2 regions of the Thioalkalivibrio sp. ALE30 genome follow, and region 1 is predicted to be linked to the other one. Evidence: predicted binding sites of a transcription regulator. Region 1 holds the regulator's gene; the other holds the start of a gene.
What was found. The regulator FNR, encoded in region 1, switches genes on or off when oxygen is low (the NO sensors DNR and NnrR bind a similar motif). The targets are predictions, from matches to a motif close to TTGATNTANATCAA.

Region 1 (10,915 bases):
CGCGCCCCTGCTCCGGAATGGATGGTCACCGCCGGCATGGCCGCAACGTCCCCATTAGTGTAGGGAAAGTACGTTCGGTTCGCGCGCTCCGGGCCCCGTTTTCGCGCCGTTCCCGGCGCATTCGGCCACCCCTCAGGCCGCGTTGCTGCGCCGTGCCTGGGCCTCGCCGGGCGGGATCGAGACCACCTCGGAGGCATCGTCGCGATAGAGGTAGTCGCGCGTCAGCGGCACCGCGTCCTGCTGCTTGGCCATCTGCACGTGGAAGACCACCTGTCCCCACCAGCGGAAGGTCCCCTCGCAACTGGCCAGATAGAACTCCCACATGCGGCAGAAGCGCTCGTCAAAGCGCGTCACGGCCTCGGCCCGGACCTTCTGGAAGCGGCGGTACCACTCAGCCAGTGTCTCGGCATAGTGCAGCCGCCAGAACTCGATGTCCGTGGTGTACAGCGGGGTGGGTTCCAGCGCACTCATCACCTCGGACAGCGCCGGGGTGTACCCGCCCGGAAAGATGTACTTGCTGAGCCACGGGTTGGAGGTGCCCGGCGGCTCCTGCCGCCCGATGGTATGCAGCACGGCGATGCCGTCGGGCGTCAGGAGGTCGTGTACCCGCTGGAAGAACGTACCGTAGTTGGGTGTGCCGACATGCTCGAACATGCCGACGCTGACAATCCGGTCGTACTGGTCCTCGTGCTCGCGGTAGTCCTGGTAGAGAAACCGCACCCGGTCCTCCAGCCCGCGTCGCCCGGCCTCCTCCCGGGCCACCCGCAGCTGCTCCCGGGACAGTGTCACGCCGTCGACCTGCACGTCCGCGTGCTCGGCCAGATGGAAGGCCAGGCCGCCCCAGCCGCAACCGATATCAAGGACCCGCATGCCGGGTTCCAGGCGCAGCTTCCTGCGCAGCATCGCGCACTTGGCCTGCTGCGCTTCCTCCAGCGTCATATCGGGCCGCTCGAAGTAGGCACAACTGTAGAACATGCCCTCGTCCAGGAACTGGCGATAAAGCCACTCGTCGACATCATAATGATGGGCGATGTTCTGATAGCAGCGCGCCACCTTGTTGCCCTGCTCGATCAGCGCCCGGAGCATACGCACCGCCGGATTGACACGCTGCTGGAACATCGGCGCGAAGTTGCGCATAGCCACATCCAGGAACACCTGCAGGCCCTCGGGGCCAGGCGACCACATGCCGTTCATGTAGGTCTCGCCCAGCTGGAACCCCGGATCGCGACCGATCTTGCGCAGCGCCGCCCGGTCATGCAGCTGCATCGTGATCTCCGGCGTACCGCTACCGAAACGCTGCTCGCGGCCATCCGGGTGCCGCAGCACAAAGGTCCCGTAGCGCATGTATTGCTCGAGTAACCGCTCGATCATCTTGACCCCTGTCCTTGTCTCGGCGGCCCGTGCGCAACGCGTGGGTTCCAGGCCGTTGCCGCGCCACCCAATGTAAACTGAGTCTAAATATTGTTATCTCGCGTTGTCCATGCCTGATGCCGCGCGCGGTGAAGTGGGCGGCCGGCGCCGCTTCGAGACCCGTAATAACCCCGACCCGAATCACCTGCATTCCACAGGGACAGTAGCGCATTCCCGAGCGTGATGGCAGACCCCGAAAATCCCTTTCCCCAATTCCGAAAAAACGGCTACCCTGCACTCATGACGCTACGACCCACCCAAGCCTGTCAGCACTGCACCCTGCGCCAGCTCTGCCTGCCGGTCGGCCTGCCGCAGGACGAGCTCTGGCAGCTCGACGAGATCGTCCAGCAGCGCCGGCCGATCGCCAAGGGCGCGGCCCTGTTCACCATGGGGGCCAAGTTCGACGCGCTGTATGCGGTCCGCACGGGGGCGCTGAAGACGGTGCTGATCTCCGATGACGGCACTGAACAGATCACGGGCTTTGCCCTGGCCGGCGACCTCCTGGGACTGGACGCGATCCATTCGGGCAAGCACCCGGTGAGTGCCGTGGCCCTGGAATCCACCAGCGTCTGTGCCGTGCCCTACGGGCATGTCGACGACCTCGCCGGGCGCCTGCCCACGTTCCGCCAGCACATGATGAGCGTGATGAGCCAGGAGCTCGCGCAGGACGAAAGCCTGCATGCGCTGCTTGCCCAGCGCACGGCCGAGCAGCGCCTGGCGACATTCCTCGTGGGGCTGTCGGAACGCCAGCGCACTCGCGGCCTGTCCCCCGAGCGGTTCTACCTGCCGATGTCGCGCGCCGACATCGCCAACCACCTGGGCCTGACCCAGGAGACCATCAGCCGACTGTTCACCCAGCTGCGCAACCAGGGCGTAATCAGCCTGCACACCCGCGACCTCGAGATCCTGGAGCCCGAGAGTCTGCGGAACACCGCCGGGGTGACGTTCACCTCCTCCGCCGCGAGCAGTGCCTGAATCCGGAGGCATCCCGGAACGGCCGTCGACGGGCTTCGAGGCCTTCTGGAGCTTCGCCGGAACCCTCTGGGCCGACCCCGATGCACGCGCGCGCCTGCTGCGCTGGCAGGAGGACTTCGGGGTGGATGTGATGCTGGCGCTGTTCGCCCTGTGGTACCCCCGACCGCTGACGACCTCTCAGTGGCAACGGCTCGCGCAAACCGCCCGCCGCTGGCAGACCTCAGCCACCGGACGCATCCGCGCCCTGCGCCGCCAGTTGCACACCCCCGAGCGCGACACGCTCTACCGCGCGGTACTCGCGCTCGAACTCCAGAGCGAGCGCCTGGCGGGCCTGCAACTGCTCGCGCAGGCCCGCCAGCTCTCGACGCCGGATAGCCGGTCCCACGCCGTGAACCACCGGCGCCGACTGCACACGCTGTTCCCCGCATTGCCGGAGGCCGAGATCCGCGACGCGCCACACACTCCGGATCGGTGTTCTCAATAGCGTGTCCACGCAGGGACGTACGTAGCGGCATGCCGGCTGCATGCGCTGGCGGTTCCGGCTATCCTCCCCGGCATACAGACCCTACACGGCAGGATTCATGTCCGACGATCTGCGCACCCAGCTCCTGAAGACGGGGCTGGTGGACGAAAAACAGGTTCGCAAGGCCAAGGCGCAAAAGCATCAGGCGCAAAAGGGCAACGCGAAAAAGAAGAAGGACCGCAAGACCGGCCCCGAGCCGGGCGTGGCCGAGGCGCGCAAGGCCGAGCAGGCCGAACGCTCGCGGCAGAAGAACCGCGAACAGCAGGAGCGTGCCGAACGCCGCGCCCGCCACGCGCAGATCCGCGAGCTGGTCAGCACCCACCTGGCGCCGATCCCCACGGGCGATGCCGCGCTGGACTATCACTTTCAGCAGGGGGGGCAGATCCGTCACCTACCGGTGACAGCGGATCTGCAAAAGCGCCTGGCCGACGGGCGCGCCGCGATTGCGGGGCTGGATATCCGGCCGGAGAAGGGCTTCCGGGTCATTCCGCGGGAGACAGCGGACCGCATCCGCGAGCGCGATCCGGAATGGCCGCTGGTGATTCCGGCCGAGGACGATGCGTCGTCCGAGCCCGACCCGGACGACCCCTACAAGGATTACGTCGTTCCCGATGACCTGATGTGGTGAGGGCACGGGGCACGCATGGGCAGGCGCCCCCGCGAGTCCGTCAGTCCGTGGTGCGCTTCACGTCCGCGGCCGGCATGCCGGACTGCTGCGGACGCCGTGCCTCGTCACTGGACATGTCCTGAGGGGTCAGCCCCCCCTCCCCCAGACTCTGGGGTGCACCCGCCGACTCCTCCTCCGGCGCGCCGTTGCCACAGCCCAGTGCCAGCAGGCCGACGGCGGTCAGTCCGATCACCAGGGGGGTCGCTCGCTGAATCTCTCGCATCGCTATCGCTCTCGGGTGTTTTCAGGTCAAAGCGTGCAAGCCCACGGCCCGTCGCGCAAGCGCCGGCGTGAAGATCACGGGCTTGGCACACGCCCTTGAGACCCGCCTGGCTGCGGATTCGCTGTCAGACGGCCCCGACCGGCAGGATGCGGGTCCCGGCCTGGCCGTCCAGGATATCAGCGGCATGCCCCAGCGCACCGATCCCGACCCGGATGCCGCCTTGCGCCGCGCGCCGCGCCGCCTCCATCTTCGGGCCCATGGAACCCGCGGGGTAGGCCGCCGGCTCCACGGCCGTGACCAGCAGGGCCTTCAAGCGCCGAGCGTCCGGCGTGCCCCAGTCCATATAGACGCCGTCGACATCGGTCAGCATCAGCAGCCAGTCGGCCTCGACATGCGCGGCCAGACGGGCGGCCGTCAGGTCCTTGTCGACCACAGCCTCGATGCCCTGCAGGCGCCCGGCCGCGTCGCGCGCGACTGGCACACCCCCACCCCCGGCGCAGATCGCGACAGCGCCACTATCCACCAGGGAGCGTACCGCCTCCATGCCCAGCAGCCGCTGCGGCTCGGGCGAGGCTACCACGCGCCGCCAACCCTCGCCGTCGGGCGCGATATCCCAACCGCGCTCGTCGGCCAGTGCACGAGCACGGGCCTCATCCCAGGTGGGGCCGATGAATTTCTCCGGATGGCCAAAGGCCGGATCGTTGGGGTCGACCTCGGTCTGCGTCAGCAGGCTCGCCACCCGGTCATGCCCCAGTGCGTTGTGCAGCTCGCGCGCCAGGATGTAGCCGATCATGCCGTGACTCTCGGCGCCGACAACGTCCAGCGGCCAGGCGATGCGATCGCACTCCGCCTGATTGGCCAGCAGGCCAACCTGCGGCCCGTTCCCGTGGGTGACGACCACCTCGTGCTCGCGCGCCACGGCGGCGATCGCCTCGGCGGCCTGTTGCGCGTTGCGCTGCTGGGCCTCGGCCGAGGGGGTCTCGCCACGTTGCAACAGGGCGTTGCCGCCCAGCGCGATCACGATGCGCATGGCGGTCCTCCGGGGGATTTGGTGGGTGTCAGGTCCGCGGCAGGGTGACGCCGCGCTGCCCCTGGTACTTGCCGCCGCGATCCTTGTAGGACGTCTCGCAGACCTCGTCGGACTGCAGGAACAGCATCTGCGCCACACCCTCGTTGGCGTAGATCTTGGCCGGCAACGGCGTGGTGTTGGAGAACTCCAGCGTCACGTGGCCCTCCCACTCGGGCTCCAGCGGGGTCACGTTCACGATGATGCCGCAGCGGGCATAGGTGGACTTGCCCAGGCAGATGGTCAGCACATCGCGCGGGATACGGAAGTACTCCACCGTGTGCGCCAGGGCAAAGGAGTTGGGCGGGATGATGCAGACATCCGACTGCACATCCACGAAGCTGCCCTCGTCGAAGCCCTTGGGATCGACGATGCTGGAATTGATGTTGGTGAAGATCTTGAAATGATCCGAACAGCGAACGTCGTAGCCGTAGCTGGAGGTGCCGTAGGACACGATCCGCTCCTCGTCGCGGTAGCGGATCTGGCCGGGCTCGAAGGGCTCGATCATGCCCTGCGTCTCGGCCATCTCCCGGATCCAGCGGTCCGACTTGATGCTCATTGGCCCTGTCCCTGGTCGGCGGTTCGCCGGATCAGTTGTTCTGAATCACGATATTGGGGAACTTGCTGCTGTAGTCCTTGGACTGCTCCGCCAGCTTGGCGCCGGTGCGCCGCGCGATCTCGCGATAGATCTCGGCGATACGCCCATCCGGGTCGGCGATCACGGTGGGCTCGCCGCCATCGGCCTGTTCGCGGATGCGGATGTCCAGCGGCAGGGCGCCCAGCATATCCACGCCGTACTCCTCGGCCATGTTCTCCGCACCGCCCTGGCCGAAGATGTACTCTTCGTTGCCGCACTTCGAGCAGATGTGGATGCTCATATTCTCGATGATGCCCAGCACCGGCACCTCGACCTTCTCGAACATGCGCAGGCCCTTGCGGGCGTCCAGCAGCGCGATGTCCTGCGGCGTGGTCACGATCACCGCGCCGGACACCGGAATCTTCTGCGACAGCGTCAGCTGGATGTCGCCGGTGCCCGGCGGCAGGTCGATGATCAGGTAGTCCAGATCCTTCCAGTTAGTCTCGTTCAGGAGCTGCTCCAGCGCCTGGGTCACCATCGGGCCACGCCAGATCATCGGCGTGTCCTCCTCGATCAGGAAGCCGATGGACATCGCCTGTACGCCGTGGCGCTCCAGCGGCTCCATGCTCTTGCCATCCTTGGACTCCGGGTTGCCCTTGATGCCCAGCATGCGCGGCTGGCTGGGGCCGTAGATGTCCGCATCCAGGATGCCGACCTGCGCGCCCTCGGCCGCCAGGCCCAGCGCCAGATTCACCGCGGTGGTGGACTTGCCCACCCCGCCCTTGCCGGAGGCCACGGCGATGATGTTCTTGATCCCCGCCATCGGCTTGAGGCTCTTTTGAACTGCGTGCGTCGTGACCTTGGTGTTGATGGTCACTTCCGAGGATTCCAGCCCGGCGACACCGGCCAGCGCCCCCTGGATGGCTGCGCGGAGCTCGTCGTGATAGCCGTTCGAGGAGTAGCCCATCTCGATGGCAATGGAGGCGCGCGCGCCCTCCACCTGAATGTCCTTGACCGCGCCGGCGGCCACCAAATCCTGCTCCAGGTACTTGTCCTGAACAGTCTTCAGGGCGTTTTCGATCTGCTCGCGCGAGAGTTCGGCCATGGTGTTCGTTCCATCCAGCAATTGAAGGGTGACCGCGCGATTCTACTGGCACCGGTACGGCACGCCAATGGCAACACGCAGTGCCAGTCCTTTCCCGGGGCCCAAACATGCTCATCCGGCCGGGTGTCAAGCCTTTCGCAACGGTTTTATGCACAAACATGGCGCATACGGGGAAGACAGGCCTAGATAGCCGCACAAACGTCCAAAACGCTGCACAATAGTTGTTTAAGTTCATGTTTTATTGGATTTCTTTTGGGTTGGTCGATTTTTAACCAATTTGTCATGCGCCCTTGTGTGGCAAGGGGTAGCGACCGATTCCACCGGGTTTCCCACAGACTTATCCACAGCTTCTGTGGACAAGCGGGCCCAGCCCGCGCTGCGCCTCGACAAGCCGCCGGACACACCCGACAATAGCGCCCCTGCACCCGCGGCCCGGCGCCGCCCATCACGAGCCAAGCAATGACCGAAACCCCGCGCAAGATCCTCGTCACCAGCGCCCTGCCCTACGCCAACGGCCCGATCCATCTCGGGCACCTGGTGGAATACATCCAGACCGACATCTGGGTGCGGTACCAGCGTGCGCGGGGCCACGAGGTGATCTACGTATGCGCGGACGACGCCCACGGCACGCCGATCATGCTCAAGGCCCGATCCGAGGGCATCGAGCCGGAAGAACTGATCGCGCGGGTGCGCCAGGAACACGAGGCCGACTTCAGCGAATTCCTGATCGGCTTTGATCACTACCACTCGACGCACTCCGACGAGAACCGCGAGCTGGCCGGCCAGATCTACAAGGCCCTGCGCGACGCCGGGCACATCGAGACCCGCACCATCGACCAGGCCTATGACCCCGAGGCCGGGATGTTCCTGCCGGATCGCTTCATCAAGGGCACCTGCCCCAAATGCGGCGCGCAGGAGCAGTACGGCGACTCCTGCGAGGCCTGCGGCGCGACCTACAGCCCGATGGACCTGAAAGACGCGGTATCGGCCATCAGCGGCGCGCGCCCGGAGTCCCGCGCCTCGGAGCACTACTTCTTCAAGCTGGGCGACTTCGAGGCCTTCCTGCGCGACTGGACCCGCTCCGGCCGTCTGCAGGACGCGATCCGCAACAAGCTGGACGAATGGTTCGAGACCGGCCTGAGCGACTGGGACATCTCCCGTGACAAGCCCTACTTCGGCTTCGAGATCCCCGACGCCCCGGGCAAGTACTTCTACGTGTGGCTGGACGCCCCGATCGGCTACATGGCGAGCTTTCGCGCCTTCGCCGAGCAGCAGGGCCTGGACTTCAACGCCTGGTGGGGCGCGGACTCCGACGCCGAGCTGTACCACTTCATCGGCAAGGACATCGCCTACTTCCACACCCTGTTCTGGCCGGCCATGCTGCATGGCGCGGGCTTTCGCACCCCGTCGGCGGTCTTCTGCCACGGCTTTCTGACGGTCAACGGCCAGAAGATGTCCAAGTCGCGCGGGACCTTCATCCGCGCCCGCGACTACCTGGACCACCTGAACCCCGAATCGCTGCGCTACTACCTGGCCGCCAAACTGGGGGACGGGGTCGACGACCTGGATCTGAACCTGGACGACTTCGTGCAGCGCGTGAACTCGGACCTGGTCGGCAAGGTGGTCAACATCGCCAGCCGCTGCGCCGGCTTCATCCACAAGCGCTTCGACGGCCAGCTGGCCGCGGAACTCCCGCGCCCGGACCTGCACGACGCCTTCGTCGCCGAGGGCGAGGCGATCGCGGCGGCATTCGAGCGGCGCGAGTTCGCCCAGGCGATGCGCCGCATCATGGCGCTGGCGGATCAGGCCAACCAGTACATCGACGAGGCCCAGCCCTGGGTGCTGGCCAAGCAGGAAGGTCGCGAGGCCGAGGTGCAGGCCATCAACACCCAGGGGCTGGACCTGTTCCGCATCCTGATTGTCTATCTCGCCCCGGTGCTGCCGAAGCTGGCGGCCGACGCCGCCGCGTTCCTGAACCTGGACGACACCCGCTGGGCGAACCGCGAACCCCTGATCGGACGTTCCATCCAGAAGTTCAAGCCGCTGATGACGCGCATCGAGCCGGAGACCATCGAAAAGCTGCTGGAGGCCTCGAAGGCCACTCTGGCCGCCCGCGAGACCGCCAGCCCCGACAACGCGGCCCCTGAACAGGCCACGGAGGCGAACGTGGACCCGATTGCCGAGACCATCGACTTCGATACCTTTGCCCGGGTCGATCTGCGTATCGCCCGCATCGCCAATGCCGAGCACGTGGACGGCGCCGACAAACTCCTGAAACTCACCCTGGATATCGGTTCCGAGACGCGCCAGGTATTCGCCGGCATCAAGTCCGCCTACGCCCCGGAGGACCTGATCGGCCGGTATACCGTGATGGTCGCCAACCTGGCCCCGCGCAAGATGCGCTTCGGCGTCTCCGAGGGCATGGTGCTGGCCGCCGGCCCGGGTGGGTCGGAGCTCTACATCCTGAACCCGGATGACGGGGCCCGCCCCGGCATGCGCGTCAAGTGATGCCCACCGCAACCGACGAGAACGGCATGGAACGCGCGCGGCCCATGGATTTGCACCCGAGCCTCGCGTAAGCTGCCGCTCTTTTGTCGACACCCGGACGCATGGAACAAAGCCCCGAATTCAAAGCGCAGGTTCGCCTGCTGGCCGAAGCCGGACGCGAACTCGCGGACCGCGGCTGGCTCCCCGCGCGCACCGGGCACTTCTCCGCGCGTCTGGACGACCGGCATATCGTGATTACCGCCCCGGGGCGCAGCAAGGACCTGCTGGACGCCCACGACTTCATGGTGGTGGATCTCGAAGGGCATCGGGTCACCGGCAGCGGCGAACCCGGCCCCGAGACCTTCCTGCACATCATCATGTACCGCCGCGACGCGCAGCTCGGCGCCGTCCTGCATACGCACAGCGTGCAGGGTACCGTGCTGTCGCGGCAGGTCACGGGCTCACTGCTGCTGCGCGACTACGAGGCCCTGCGCGAACTCCCCGGCTGCGAACACCCCGCGCGCGGCATCCGCATCCCGGTGTTCGCCAACGAGCCGGACATGCAGCAGCTGGCCGCCCGGGTCGACGCCGCCATGGACCGCGACCCGGCACTTGCCGGTTACCTGATCGGCGGTCACGGGCTCTACACCTGGGGCGAGACGGTGGAACGGGCCATGCAGCGCACCGAGGCCTTCGAGTTCATGTTCGAATGCGAAACGCTGGCCCGCCAGCTACCCCTATGACCCCGACCTCCGCTCACCCCGCCCCCCAGGCCGTCATCCTGGCCTTCGAGGGAGTCCTCGCCCCGTCCGGCGTGCTGCGCGATACGCTGGAACCACACGCCCTCGAGGCGCTGCCGGACTTCCTCGAGCGTCACGCCGAGTCCACCGCGGTCCAGCGGACGCTGACGGACATCCTCGCCTACTCCGGGCGCGAGCTGGACGTGGACGGGCTGCTGTCCCAGATCCGCGCGTGGATCCGGGGCGGGCAGGACATCACGCCGGTGCGCCAGCTCCAGGGGATGGTCTGGGCCGATGCGCTGGAGGCCGGGGCCCTGCAGCCACAACTCTCCCGGGAAACCGCCGCGACGCTGGACCGGCTGCACCGCAGCGGAGTGGCCCTGTACAGCTTCGGCGCGACCCCGGCACCGGTACAGCGCGACTGGCTGCGCCACGGCCCGCACCCGGAGGTCGAACAACACCTGACCGGACTGTTCGACACCCGCATCGGTGGCCGCCGCGATGCCGGCAGCTACCGTCGTCTCGCGGAGGAGATCGGCCTGACGCCGGAGACCGTGCTGGTGCTGTCCACCCGCCGTGACGAGCTGGACGCCGCCCACCAGGCCTGGCTGCTGACCGCTCGCCCGGCCGCGGACCCCCAGGCCGAGGACGACCATCCGGTGCGGCCCTTGACCTCGCTCATCTCCGACACCGCCGACGGGCGCTAATCTGACTCGACATTCCCGGCCTCTGCCACGCGCCGGACTAGGGAGACGCTGATTGAATCGCACGTCCGCGTTGGTGCCCCCTGTTTTCCGAGACAAGGCGCGTCGTGTAGCGGGTAGTGGTTCTACCCGCAAGAGGCGCAACGCAGGATCGGGGAACAGGGTGCACCAACCCCACAAGCTATTGAAAGCAGGGGCCCGGCCGCCCGTTTTTATGATCAACAACGGGCGCGGGAACGGCGTTGCGGCTCCTTTGTGCAGAATGACTGCACGGCAGTCACCGCGCCTTGTTCGCACGCAAAAGCGACTCGAGCGCGGACGTGCGATTCAATCAGCGTCTCCCTAGGTTTCGCGCCCGGAAAGGGCAATGGCCCCGTCGCGGGCAGGGTTGAGCGGGCACCGCCCGTCGCCGATACTGTGTTGTTGACCTGACGACTC
Region 2 (10,915 bases), 240 kb from region 1:
GGCGGGGTCGAGCCGCCACGGCGGAGCGAATCCTAGCAGATTCGGCCGGGCGAGCGGTAGCGGCCGCCGGGGATGCCTATGGCATCAGGCGGGTGATTTCCCAGTCGCTCCCGACGCGGTGGTACTGGAACCGGTCGTGCAGGCGGTTGGCGCGCCCCTGCCAGAACTCGAACAGCTCCGGTTGCAGGCGATAGCCGATCCAGGCGGGGTCGCGCGGGATGTCGCCATCCGGATACTGCTGTTCCAGCGCGCGTACGCGCTGCTCCAGTTCGTCGCGGTTCGCGACCGGGTGGCTCTGGGTGGAGGCGGCGGCGGCGAGCTGGCTGCCGCGTGGACGCTGATGAAAATACTCGTCGGCGAGATCGGCGGGCAGGGCGGCGACGGGTCCCTCGATGCGGATCTGGCGCTCCGTTTCCGGCCAGTAGAACAGGAGCGCGGCGCGCGGGTTCTCGTTGAGGTCCTGGCCCTTGCGGCTGCGCGAGTCGGTGTACCAGGCAAGCCCGTCGGCATCCACATGCTTCAGGAGCACCGTGCGTGCGGACGGCTGGCCATCGGCATCGGCGGTGGCGAGGATCATGGCGGTCGGGTCGGGGTTGCCGGCCTCGCGCGCGGCCTCCAGCCAGTCGTTGAGCAGGCCGAGCGGGTTGGCCTGAAGGTCGCTGCGACGCAGTTCCGCGCGGGTGTAGTCGCGGCGGGTGTGGCGGTGGTCGGCGGTCGTCATGAGGGGCCTCGTGCTTGAGCGAGAGGCGCCCATCATACGGCGGCGCGCCGGATTCGGAAATTTGTCGCGGTTTCGCTGTCACACTGGGGGACGATCACAGAACGCAAGGAGCATACGATGGCCGAGCCGATTATCGCCGCAGTGGAACCCCGGGGTGTGGAGCTGAAAAAGGGCGAGGAGTACGCCTTCTGCCGCTGCGGGCGTTCGCAGGATCAGCCGTTCTGCGACGGTTCGCACCAGGGGACGGGCATCGAGCCTCTGGTATTCACCGCACAAGAGGATGGCGAGGCCTACCTGTGTCAGTGCAAGCAGTCCGGGAACCTGCCGTACTGTGACGGGACCCATGCGCAGTTCGAGGCCGATGCAGTCGGCGGGCCGGCGAGTGCCGCGGATGCTGACACCGAGGGCGAAGCACGTGACGCCGAGCCCGGGGATCGGGCGCCGAGCCCGCGCAACAGTGAGACGGAGCCGCATGTCGAGTGGATCCACGCGCTGGCGCGGGATGGACTGGAGGGTGTGGGACGACACGGGACCACGGTCGCCATGGGGGTCCCGCGGGACCGGCTGCCGAGCTGGGACGGGATGCAGTTGCTGGCGGCACAACTGGCCACGCGGCCGCTGGACGAGGGGGCCGAGATCGGGACATCGCTGGTGATCGGGCCGGAGGCGAAGCGGCCGCTGGAGCTGAAGATCCCGTTGCTGGTGTCCGACATGAGCTTTGGCGCGTTGTCGCGGGAGGCGAAGATCGCCCTGGCGCGCGGGGCCGAGCGCGCAGGGACGGGCATCTGCTCTGGCGAGGGCGGCATGCTGGATGCGGAGCAGGCGGAGAATTCCCGCTACCTGTTCGAGCTGGGTCCCGCCGGGTTTGGCTACTCCGACGCGGTATTGGACAAGGTCCAGGCGTTTCACTTCAAGGCCGGCCAGGCGGCGAAGACCGGTGTTGGGGGTGTCCTGCCGGGGAGCAAGGTGAGCGACGAGATCGCGCGGGTGCGCGGGATCGAGGCCGGCCAGGATGCCCATTCGCCCGCGGCGAACGCGGATCTGCAGACCCCGGCCGATTTCCGTCGGTTTGCCGATGCGGTGCGCGAGAAGACCGGCGGCGTGCCGGTGGGCTTCAAGCTCTCGGCGAACCACATCGAGGCGGACCTGGCGTTTGCCCTGGAGGCCGGGGCCGATTACCTGATCCTCGACGGCCGCGGAGGTGGCACGGGCGCGGCACCGGCCCTGCTGCGCGACCACATTAGCGTTCCGACCATCCCGGCGCTGGCCCGCGCGCGTCGATTCCTGGACGCGAACGGGGTCTCCGGTCGCGTGACACTGCTGGTGACGGGCGGCTTGCGCACCCCGGCGGACTTCGTGAAGGCCCTCGCGCTGGGGGCCGACGGTATCGCCCTGGCCAATTCGGCGATTCAGGCGGTGGGCTGCGTGGGCGCGCGGATGTGCCACACCAATCAGTGCCCCAGCGGCGTGGCCACGCAGGATCCCGCCCTGCGCGCCCGGCTGGATCCGCAGGAAGGAGCGGAACGTCTGGGTCGGTTTCTGGAGGGCTCCACGGAGTTGATGAAGGTGCTGGCGCGGGCCTGCGGGCATGCCAGCCTGGAGGACTTCGGGCCCAATGACCTGACCACGTTCGATCGCGACCTGGCGCGGCTGGCCGGTATCCAGTACGCGGGTGTGCTCGAAGGCAGTTGATAGCAGATGGTACTGCCCGGAGCTTGATCTGGATCAGCAACCGCCGGAGCAATCCCGTTACACTCGCGCATTTTCGGGACTGGGGGATCTGGATGAGCTACTCCGATGTGCACCAGAGCTACGGGCGTTGCCGGCGGGCCGGCAACTTCGTGGACCGCTTCTATGAACGCTTTCTCGCGGCGGACGAGCGGGTGGCGCAGGCCTTTACGACCACGAACTGGTCGCAGCAGAAGCGGGCCCTGGGGCAGGCGGTCTCCACCGCGATCAGCTACGCGGAGGGCGAGAGCTTCGTGGCACCGACCATGGAAAAGATGGCCGAGGTGCACAGCCGCCATGGCCGGGTGCCGGTCGCGCCGGAGCTGTACGGGGTGTGGCTGGACTGCATGGTGGAGACGGCCCGCGAGGTGGACCCGCGCTGGGACGAATCCCTCGCGCAGCGCTGGCGCGGGGCGCTGAGCCCGGCCATTGACCTGTTCATTGAACGCTACTGACGCCAGGCGCGTACCCGGCGGGGACTGAAGGACGAAGCCCCGCCCGTGGGCATGCCCTGTTGATCTCGGTGCCTCCCGGGCGTGTAATGCGGGGTTTTCCCGTTGCCGGTGCCCGCCGGAAGAAGCCTGGTGATGTCCGCAGCCCCCGAGACCCTGTTTGCCCGCAAGCCCTACTGGGCCAAGCGCTTTGGCACGGCACCGTTCTTGCCGACCACGCGCGAGGAGATGGACGCGCTCGGTTGGGACAGCTGTGACATCGTGCTGGTCACCGGCGACGCCTATGTCGATCACCCGAGCTTCGGTATGGCGATCATCGGGCGGCTGCTGGAGGCGCAGGGGTTCCGGGTCGGCATTCTCGCGCAGCCGGACTGGACGTCGGCCGAGCCCTTCCGCGCCCTGGGGCGGCCCAACCTGTTCTTTGGCGTGACCGCCGGGAACATGGACTCGATGGTCAATCACTACACCGCGGAGCGGAAGGTCCGCTCCAATGACGCCTACACCCCGGGGGACGTGCACGGCAAGCGCCCCGACCGGGCGGTGATCGTCTACGCCCAGCGGGTCCGCGAGGCGTACAAGGATGTGCCGGTGGTGGCCGGCGGTATCGAGGCCAGCCTGCGCCGGATCGCGCATTACGACTACTGGCAGGACAAGGTGCGCCGCTCCGTGCTGCTGGATTCGCGCGCGGACATCCTGCTGTTCGGCAATGCCGAGCGGGCCCTGGTGGAGCTGGCGCATCGCGTGGCCGCGGGCGAGCACCCGCGCGAGATCACGGATCTGCGGGGCACGGCCTTCCTGCGGGATGCGGTCCCCGCCGGCTTTGTCGAACTGGACTCCAGCGAGGTCGATACGCCGGGGCCGGTGGATGCCAACCCCGACCCCTACGCGATGGTCTCGACGGCAACCTGTGCCGATGCCGAAGGGCAGGACAGCTCGGCGGTACAGGGCGAGCCGGGCACAAAGGTCGTGCGCTTTCAGCGGCAGATCCCGCGGGGCACGCCGCGCGACCAGACGGTGATCCGCATCCCTGCGTTTGAGCAGGTGAAGGGGGATGCGGTGCTGTATGCCCATGCCTCGCGGGTACTGCATCTGGAGACTAATCCGGGCAACGCGCGGGCGATCGTGCAGCGCCATGGCGACAAGGAGGTCTGGCTCAACCCGCCGCCGATCCCGCTTTCCACCCCCGAGATGGACGCGGTGTTCGACCTGCCCTATGCCCGCGCCCCGCACCCGGCATACGGTGATGCCCGCATCCCGGCCTGGGAGATGATCCGCTTCTCGGTGAACATCATGCGCGGGTGCTTTGGTGGCTGTACCTTCTGTTCGATCACCGAACACGAGGGGCGGATCATCCAGAGCCGCTCGGAGGACAGCGTGCTGCGCGAGATCGAGGAGATCCGCGACAAGGTGGACGGGTTCACGGGTGTGATCTCGGACCTGGGCGGGCCGACGGCCAACATGTACCGCCTGGCCTGCAAGGACCCGAAGATCGAGCAGAGCTGCCGGCGGCTGTCCTGTGTGTACCCGGGGATCTGCAGTAACCTGGATACCGATCACGCCCCGCTCATCCGTCTCTACCGCAAGGCGCGCGCGCTACCGGGGATCAAGAAGATCCTGATCGCCTCGGGGCTGCGCTATGACCTGGCGATCGAGTCCCCGGAGTACGTGAAGGAGCTGGTCACCCACCATGTGGGTGGTTACCTGAAGATTGCGCCGGAACATACGGAAAAGGGCCCATTATCCCGGATGATGAAGCCGGGCATGGGCACCTATGACCGGTTCAAGGCCATGTTCGAGAAATACTCGAAAGCGGCAGGGAAGGAGCAGTACCTGATCCCGTATTTCATTGCCGCGCACCCGGGGACCACCGATCAGGACATGCTGCAACTGGCGCTCTGGCTCAAGCGCAATGATTTTCGCGCCGACCAGGTGCAGGCGTTCCTGCCCAGCCCGATGGCTCTCGCCACGGCCATGTGGCACTCGGGCCGGGATCCGTTGCGTGGCATCCGCCGCAAGGCGAGCGAACGCGTGCCGGTCGCCCGGGGCTTCCGCGCCCGCCGCCTGCACAAGGCCTTTCTGCGCTACCACGACCCGAACAACTGGCCGCTGCTGCGCGATGCCCTGCAGCGCATGGGGAGGGCCGATCTGATCGGGAACGGGAAGCACCATCTGGTGCCGACCTGGCAGCCGGCCGGGACGGGGCAGGGCGCGGCGCGCCCATCCACGGGCGGGCGGATGACCCGCGGCGGGAAGGCTCTGAAAAAGCGTGGCCAGACCTTCCAGACCCAGCACAACGGGGTGGAGGCCGCGGCCCGTCCGGGGGCGAAACCAAAGGCCGGGGCCGCGTCGGCGGGCAAGGCGGGCGGCCGTTCGCCGGCGCCCCACGGTGGCAAGCCGCGGGCTGGTGCCGGGAAGCTCCGCAAGAAGGGGCGCCCGGCCGGCAAGCGGCCGCGCGCCTGACGGCGCAGTGGCTCAGGCCGACGCGTCGGGCGTCGGTACCTGGCCTTCCAGGCTGAGGTTCAGGCCAGTGGTGGTGCGGTCGCCGGGGTCCAGGAAGTACAGGTAGGGGCCCACCACCGCCTCGGGTTCGGGCAGCAGTTCCGCGTTCTCACCCGGATAGTGGCCGGCCCGGAAACGGGTGCGCACGGGACCGGTGTCCACGCCATTGACGTGGATGAAGCGCGGCTCGTTGCGATGCTCATGGGACAGGATGTCGATCAGGGCGTCCTGCGCTGCCTTGGCCATCCCGAAGGCCCCCCAGAAGGCTTTGCGCGCGTTCTGGGTGGAGACCACCAGGCTTCCGGTCGGGCTGGCCTCCAGCAGGGGCAGCACAGCCTGGGTCAGGAAAAACGGGCCGTGCAGGTTGCTGTTGATGACCTTGAACCACAGCTCCGGGTCGTAGTTCTTCATCGGCATCAGGGCCCCGGCCCAGCCGGCGTTCAGCACCAGGCCGTCGAGGCGACCCAGCGAGTCACGGATGTTCTCCGCCAGGTCGCCGTAATCCTTGACCGTAGCCCCCTCGAGATTCAGCGGGTAGATCGCGGGCTGGGGCTGGCCGGCCTGTTCGATCCGGTCGTAGACCGCCTCCAGGCCCTTCAGGTCCTTGTCCAGCAGGACCACCGTGGCGCCGGCGGCGGCGCAGGCCTCGGCGACTGCCCGGCCGATGCCGTCGGCGGCGCCGGTGACGAGGATCACGCGCTGGTCAAAGGCGCCCGGTTCGGGACGGTAGGCGAGGAGGCGAGGGATATCGAGGTCGGTCAAGGATGGTCCTCCAGGAACAGGTGCGCCGATTCTAGTCCAGATTGTATGGCCGCTTCGAGCGTCGACGGCAGTGCGTGGGTCAGGTAATCCCCTGACAGGTAGCAGTCGGGCCAGGGCGTGCGGGGCGGTGGACGGTGCCCATCCAGATCGACCCTGGCGTCCACCGTCGCGCGGCGCTCGCAGACGCAGTGACCGGCTGCGGGCTCCCCCAGCTCGGGAAAGGTCCGTGCCAGCGAGCGGGCGACGGTGCGCCATCGGGCATCCGCCGTCAACGGTTCGAGGTCGTCGGCGGCCGAGATCACGACAGCCAGCCAGTGCGGGGCGCCCGCGACGTGCCGGGGGATCAGCCACTGGCCATGCTGGCCGAGCAGCCCCTGGAGAGGGGGCCGGTCTGTCAACCGCCGCGGGTAGCGCAGGTAGACGGTGCAGATGCTGCGTGCGCCCATGGCCTTGAGCCCCTGATGCGTGGCGCCCCATCGAGCGTCCGCTGGCAACAGGCTGGCGGTGGCGGTGGGCGTGGTGGCCAGGATCAGCGCGCGGGCGTTGCTGGTGTCGCCCTGGCGATCGTGCAGTCGATAAGGGGCATCCGGGCGTGTCGCGTCGCGCTGGATCATCGTGATGCGGCGGCCAAGGTCCACGCGCGCACCCCGGGCCCGCAGCTCGCGGATGGCGGCGTCGGGGAACACCTCGCCCAGGGGCCGTGCAGGGATCAGCAGTCGGGCCGCCTCCGGCCCGTGATTCAGGGCCCGTCGCAGCACGTTCTGGAAGATCCGCGCGGAGGCCAGGCGAGTCGGGGTGTTCATCACCGCCAGGCACAGGGGGTCCCACAGCCGCTGGATCAGGGTTTCCGGCTGGTGGCGGCGCCGCAGCCAGTCGAGCACCGGGAGGTCGTGTCGCAGGGGACGGTGCAGCAGGGCCGCCGCGCCGAGCAGGGCGCGCAGCCGGATACCAGTGGCGTGGCCGGGGAGGGAACGATAGAGGGCCGTGGCCAGAGCCGGCAGCCGGGGCGAGCGGGGTTCGAGCGCGAAGGCCGGGGATGCTGGCCGGCGGTCGGGGTCGAACATCCGCAGCCCGAACGGGACGGCGTGAAAGGCCGAGTCGGGGTCGATACCGACCGCGCGGATCTGTTCCAGGGTCTGCTGGCAGGCCCCCACGAGGATGTGCTGGCCGTTGTCCAGTGGGGTGTGGTCCAGCTCCAGGCTGCGGGCGCGCCCGCCGGGGATCCTGCCGGCCTCGATCAGGTGTACGGGGTGTCCGGCGCGCGCCAGGGCGAGGGCTGCGGTCAGGCCGGCCCAGCCCGCGCCGACCACGGCGACAGGGTGCGCGGGAGGGCTGGAGGCCATGGCGTCAGGCCGCGCGGCGGCGATGCTCGCGCTTCAGGCGTCGGGCGGTGCGCCAGGCGATCCACAGCTTGCGGATCGGGGTCAGGCGTACGCGGTGTTCCAGAACACGGAAGCCGTCGTCCTCGATCTCGTCCAGCAGAGTGCGGTAGATCGCCGCCATGATCAGGCCCGGGCGCTGGGGATAGCGGTCGGCAGCGGGGAGGTGTTCCTCGGCACTGTCGTAGTAGCGCCGCGCCCGTTCGGCCTGTTCCGCGAACAGGGCGCGATGACGGTCATCGGTGATGTTGACTTGGAACTCCTCGGGTTTGACCTCGTGCTTGCGCAGCTCGTCGAGCGGGATATAGACGCGGCCGCGCATGGCGTCCTCGTGGACGTCGCGCAGGATGTTGGTGAGCTGCAGGGCCATGCCGAGGTCGTGGGCGTACTTCAGCGTGCGCCGGTCGCTGTAGCCGAAGATGTGGGCGGAGAGGATGCCGACCACGCTGGCGGCGCGATAGCAGTACAGCGACAGGGTGGTGAAATCCGGGTAGCTGTCGTAGTCGAGATCCATCTGCATGCCGTCGATGATCTCGTCGAAATATTCGCGGCCCAGGTCGAAGGCGGCGATGTGGGGCTGCAGTGCCTGGGAGATGGGGTGACGGGGTTCGCCCGCGAACAGGCGTTCGATCTCCTGGCGCCACCAGTCCAGCTTGGTCCGGGCGACGCTCTCCTCGCGGACCTCGTCGACGATGTCGTCCACTTCCCGGCAGAAGGCGTACAGCGCTGTGATGGCGCGGCGCCGGTCGGGCTCCAGAAAGCGAAAGGCGTAGTAGAAGCTGGAGCCGCTCTGTGCGGCCTTCTCCTCGCAATACTCGTCGGGGGACATGCGCTCTCGCGTGGCGGGTGTCGAACAGGGACGGGAAGGCTAGCACAGGCAGTGCGCGAGGCGGGAGATTGCCCCCGAAGGCGGATTGTTGACCTGTATCAAGCCCGCTACCGGGTCGTGGTCGTAGCCTGTGGCGATCCGATGCCGAAAATGGGCGGTACACGCTCGAGGGGGACCCGATGGAGCAGCGCCTGGTATTTGATCCGGAGATCCTGCGTCGCTATGACGTGAGCGGACCTCGCTACACGTCGTATCCCACGGCACCCCAGTTCCACGAGGGTTTCGACGACCGCGCGTATGCCGACGCGGCGCAGGCCACGAACGGGGCGGACCCGGCGCGTCCGCTGTCGCTTTACGTGCATGTCCCGTTCTGCGACACGGTCTGTTTCTATTGCGCCTGCAACAAGGTCATTACCGGCAACTACCAGCGGGCGCAGCGCTATCTCGCGTATCTGGAACGCGAGGCCGCGCTGCAGGGCGAGCTGTTTGACGCGGAGCGCACGGTGGGGCAGTTGCACTTCGGCGGGGGCACGCCGACCTATCTCGGGGACGAGGATCTGCGCCTGGTGATGGCATTGCTCGGGCGCCACTTCCGTCTCGATGCCAGTGCCGCGCGCGAATTCTCCATTGAGATCGACCCGCGCGCGGTGCGACCCGGGACGATACCGCTGCTGGGCGAACTGGGGTTCAACCGCATCAGCCTCGGGGTGCAGGACTTCGATCCGGATGTGCAGCGGGCGGTCAACCGCATCCAGCCCTTCGAGGTCACCGCGCGCGCCGTCGAGCAGGCCCGGGCCCATGGGTTCGAGTCCACCAACTTCGACCTGATCTACGGGCTTCCGCTGCAGACGGTGGAGACCTACACCCGCACCCTGGAACGTGCCCTCGAACTGCGCCCCGAACGCCTGGCGATCTACAACTACGCCCATCTGCCACAGATGTTCAAGACGCAGCGCCAGATCCGCGAGGCGGACCTGCCTGATGCGGCGGAAAAGCTCGCGATCCTGGAGACGACCATCGAGCGGCTGACCGCGGCGGGCTACGTCTACATCGAGATGGATCACTTTGCCTTGCCGGACGACGAGCTGGCCGAGGCGCAGCGAGCCGGGACGCTACAGCGCAACTTCCAGGGCTATTCCACCCGCGCGGAGTACGACCTCGTGGCGCTGGGTCCCACGGCCATCGGGAAGGTCGGCGCGACCTACAGCCAGAACCTGCGCGAGCTGGATGCCTACTACGCCCGCCTGGATGCGGGCCGCCTCCCGGTCTTTCGGGGGCTGGAGCTGAGTGCCGACGACCGCCTGCGGCGCGACGTGATCAGCGAGCTGATGTGCCACTCGCGGATCGACTTTGCCGCGATCGAGGCGCGCCACGGGATCGTGTTCGGCGAGGTCTTCGCGGATGCGCTGGGGCGCCTCGAGGGTATGCAGGACGACGGCTTGGTGCGGATCGAACAGGGCCGGCTGGATGTGCTGCCGCGCGGTCGCCTGCTCCTGCGCAATGTGGCCATGGCATTCGACGCCTATCTGGCGACCGAAGGCCAGCCGCGGTACAGCAAGGTGGTTTAGCGGGCTCGGGGGCGCCGACGCGGGCGCAGGCTGTGGCTCAGGATGATCCAGGCGTCGCGGGTGCGGAGGCGCGGGCGGGCGAAGACGTCCTCCTGCTGGCGCAGGCGCCAGAGGATGCGGGCGCCGCCATTGATGATGGCGCGGATCTCCAGCCCCAGGCGCCCGCGCAGCATCCCGCCCAGGGGTGCGCCGGCCCGCAGCAGGCGGTCGGCGCGGGCGTACTGGAACTGCATCAGGTTGCGCAGCTGGAAGGTGGTCTTTCCGGCCGCGAGCATGGCCTCGGTGACGCCGTACTGGTCCATCTCCTCCTGCGGCAGGTAGATGCGGTTGTTCTCCTCCAGGTCCTGCTGCAGGTCCTGGTAGAAGTTGATCAGTTGCAGGGCCGAGCAGATGGCGTCGGAATGGCCCAGCATTTCCTCGGTCGGGTTCCCGTCAAGATGCAGCATGAGCCGCCCTACCGGGTTGGCCGAACGCCGGCAGTAGTCCATCACCTCGCCAAAGGTCGCGTAGCGCGTCTGGTCGAGGTCCTGCAGGAAGGCATCGATCAGGTCGGAGAACGGTGCCGCCGGCAGGTGGAAACGGGCGCGGGCATCCGCCAGGGCGATCCATTCGGGATCGTGTTCCGCGGCCGGGTCCTCCAGGACCTGCACGCGTTCCTGCATGGCCAGCAGTGCCTGGCGGCGTTCTTCGACCGGGCGCGGGTCCTCGTCGGCCAGGTCGTCGGCGTCGCGGGCAAAGCAGTAGATTGCCGCCACCGGGTCGCGCAGGCGGCCGGGCAGCAACCAGGAGGCCACAGGGAAGTTCTCGTAGTGCGCCGTGGCACGCTGACGGCAGTGGCGATAGGCCTGGCGGATCCGGGGTTCCATCAACCATCAGCCCCCGCGGGGTGGCGGGCGTGATCAGCCGGCAAGGCTGCGCTCCGGGGCGGGGGCGCCGTTGTACCAGGCCCAGAAATCGTCGGGTTGCTCCAGGGCGCC

Region 2: hemN (oxygen-independent coproporphyrinogen III oxidase) is a predicted target of FNR. The motif match lies at 8,459-8,472, and genes of this name have one in related genera.

Annotation. Positions count from the first base shown of each region.
Region 1 covers NZ_KB898168.1:22,809-33,723, reverse strand. Annotated here, with positions in the region: gene D107_RS0100180 (hypothetical protein) at 1-1, opposite strand, end outside; gene D107_RS0100175 (cyclopropane-fatty-acyl-phospholipid synthase family protein) at 133-1,371, opposite strand; gene fnr (fumarate/nitrate reduction transcriptional regulator Fnr) at 1,651-2,385, shown strand; gene D107_RS0100165 (DUF2390 domain-containing protein) at 2,378-2,869, shown strand; gene D107_RS0100160 (DUF2058 domain-containing protein) at 2,967-3,536, shown strand; gene D107_RS0100155 (hypothetical protein) at 3,577-3,798, opposite strand; gene D107_RS0100150 (carbamate kinase) at 3,923-4,828, opposite strand; gene dcd (dCTP deaminase) at 4,857-5,423, opposite strand; gene apbC (iron-sulfur cluster carrier protein ApbC) at 5,455-6,546, opposite strand; gene metG (methionine--tRNA ligase) at 7,006-9,054, shown strand; gene mtnB (methylthioribulose 1-phosphate dehydratase) at 9,156-9,776, shown strand; gene D107_RS0100125 (hypothetical protein) at 9,773-10,480, shown strand.
Region 2 covers NZ_KB898168.1:262,079-272,993, forward strand. Annotated here, with positions in the region: gene pdxH (pyridoxamine 5'-phosphate oxidase) at 77-721, opposite strand; gene D107_RS0101165 (glutamate synthase-related protein) at 839-2,413, shown strand; gene D107_RS0101170 (globin) at 2,506-2,904, shown strand; gene D107_RS0101175 (YgiQ family radical SAM protein) at 3,037-5,361, shown strand; gene D107_RS0101180 (SDR family NAD(P)-dependent oxidoreductase) at 5,374-6,162, opposite strand; gene hpnE (hydroxysqualene dehydroxylase HpnE) at 6,159-7,505, opposite strand; gene hpnD (presqualene diphosphate synthase HpnD) at 7,510-8,370, opposite strand; gene hemN (oxygen-independent coproporphyrinogen III oxidase) at 8,550-9,938, shown strand; gene hpnC (squalene synthase HpnC) at 9,935-10,804, opposite strand; gene gph (phosphoglycolate phosphatase) at 10,838-10,915, opposite strand, start outside.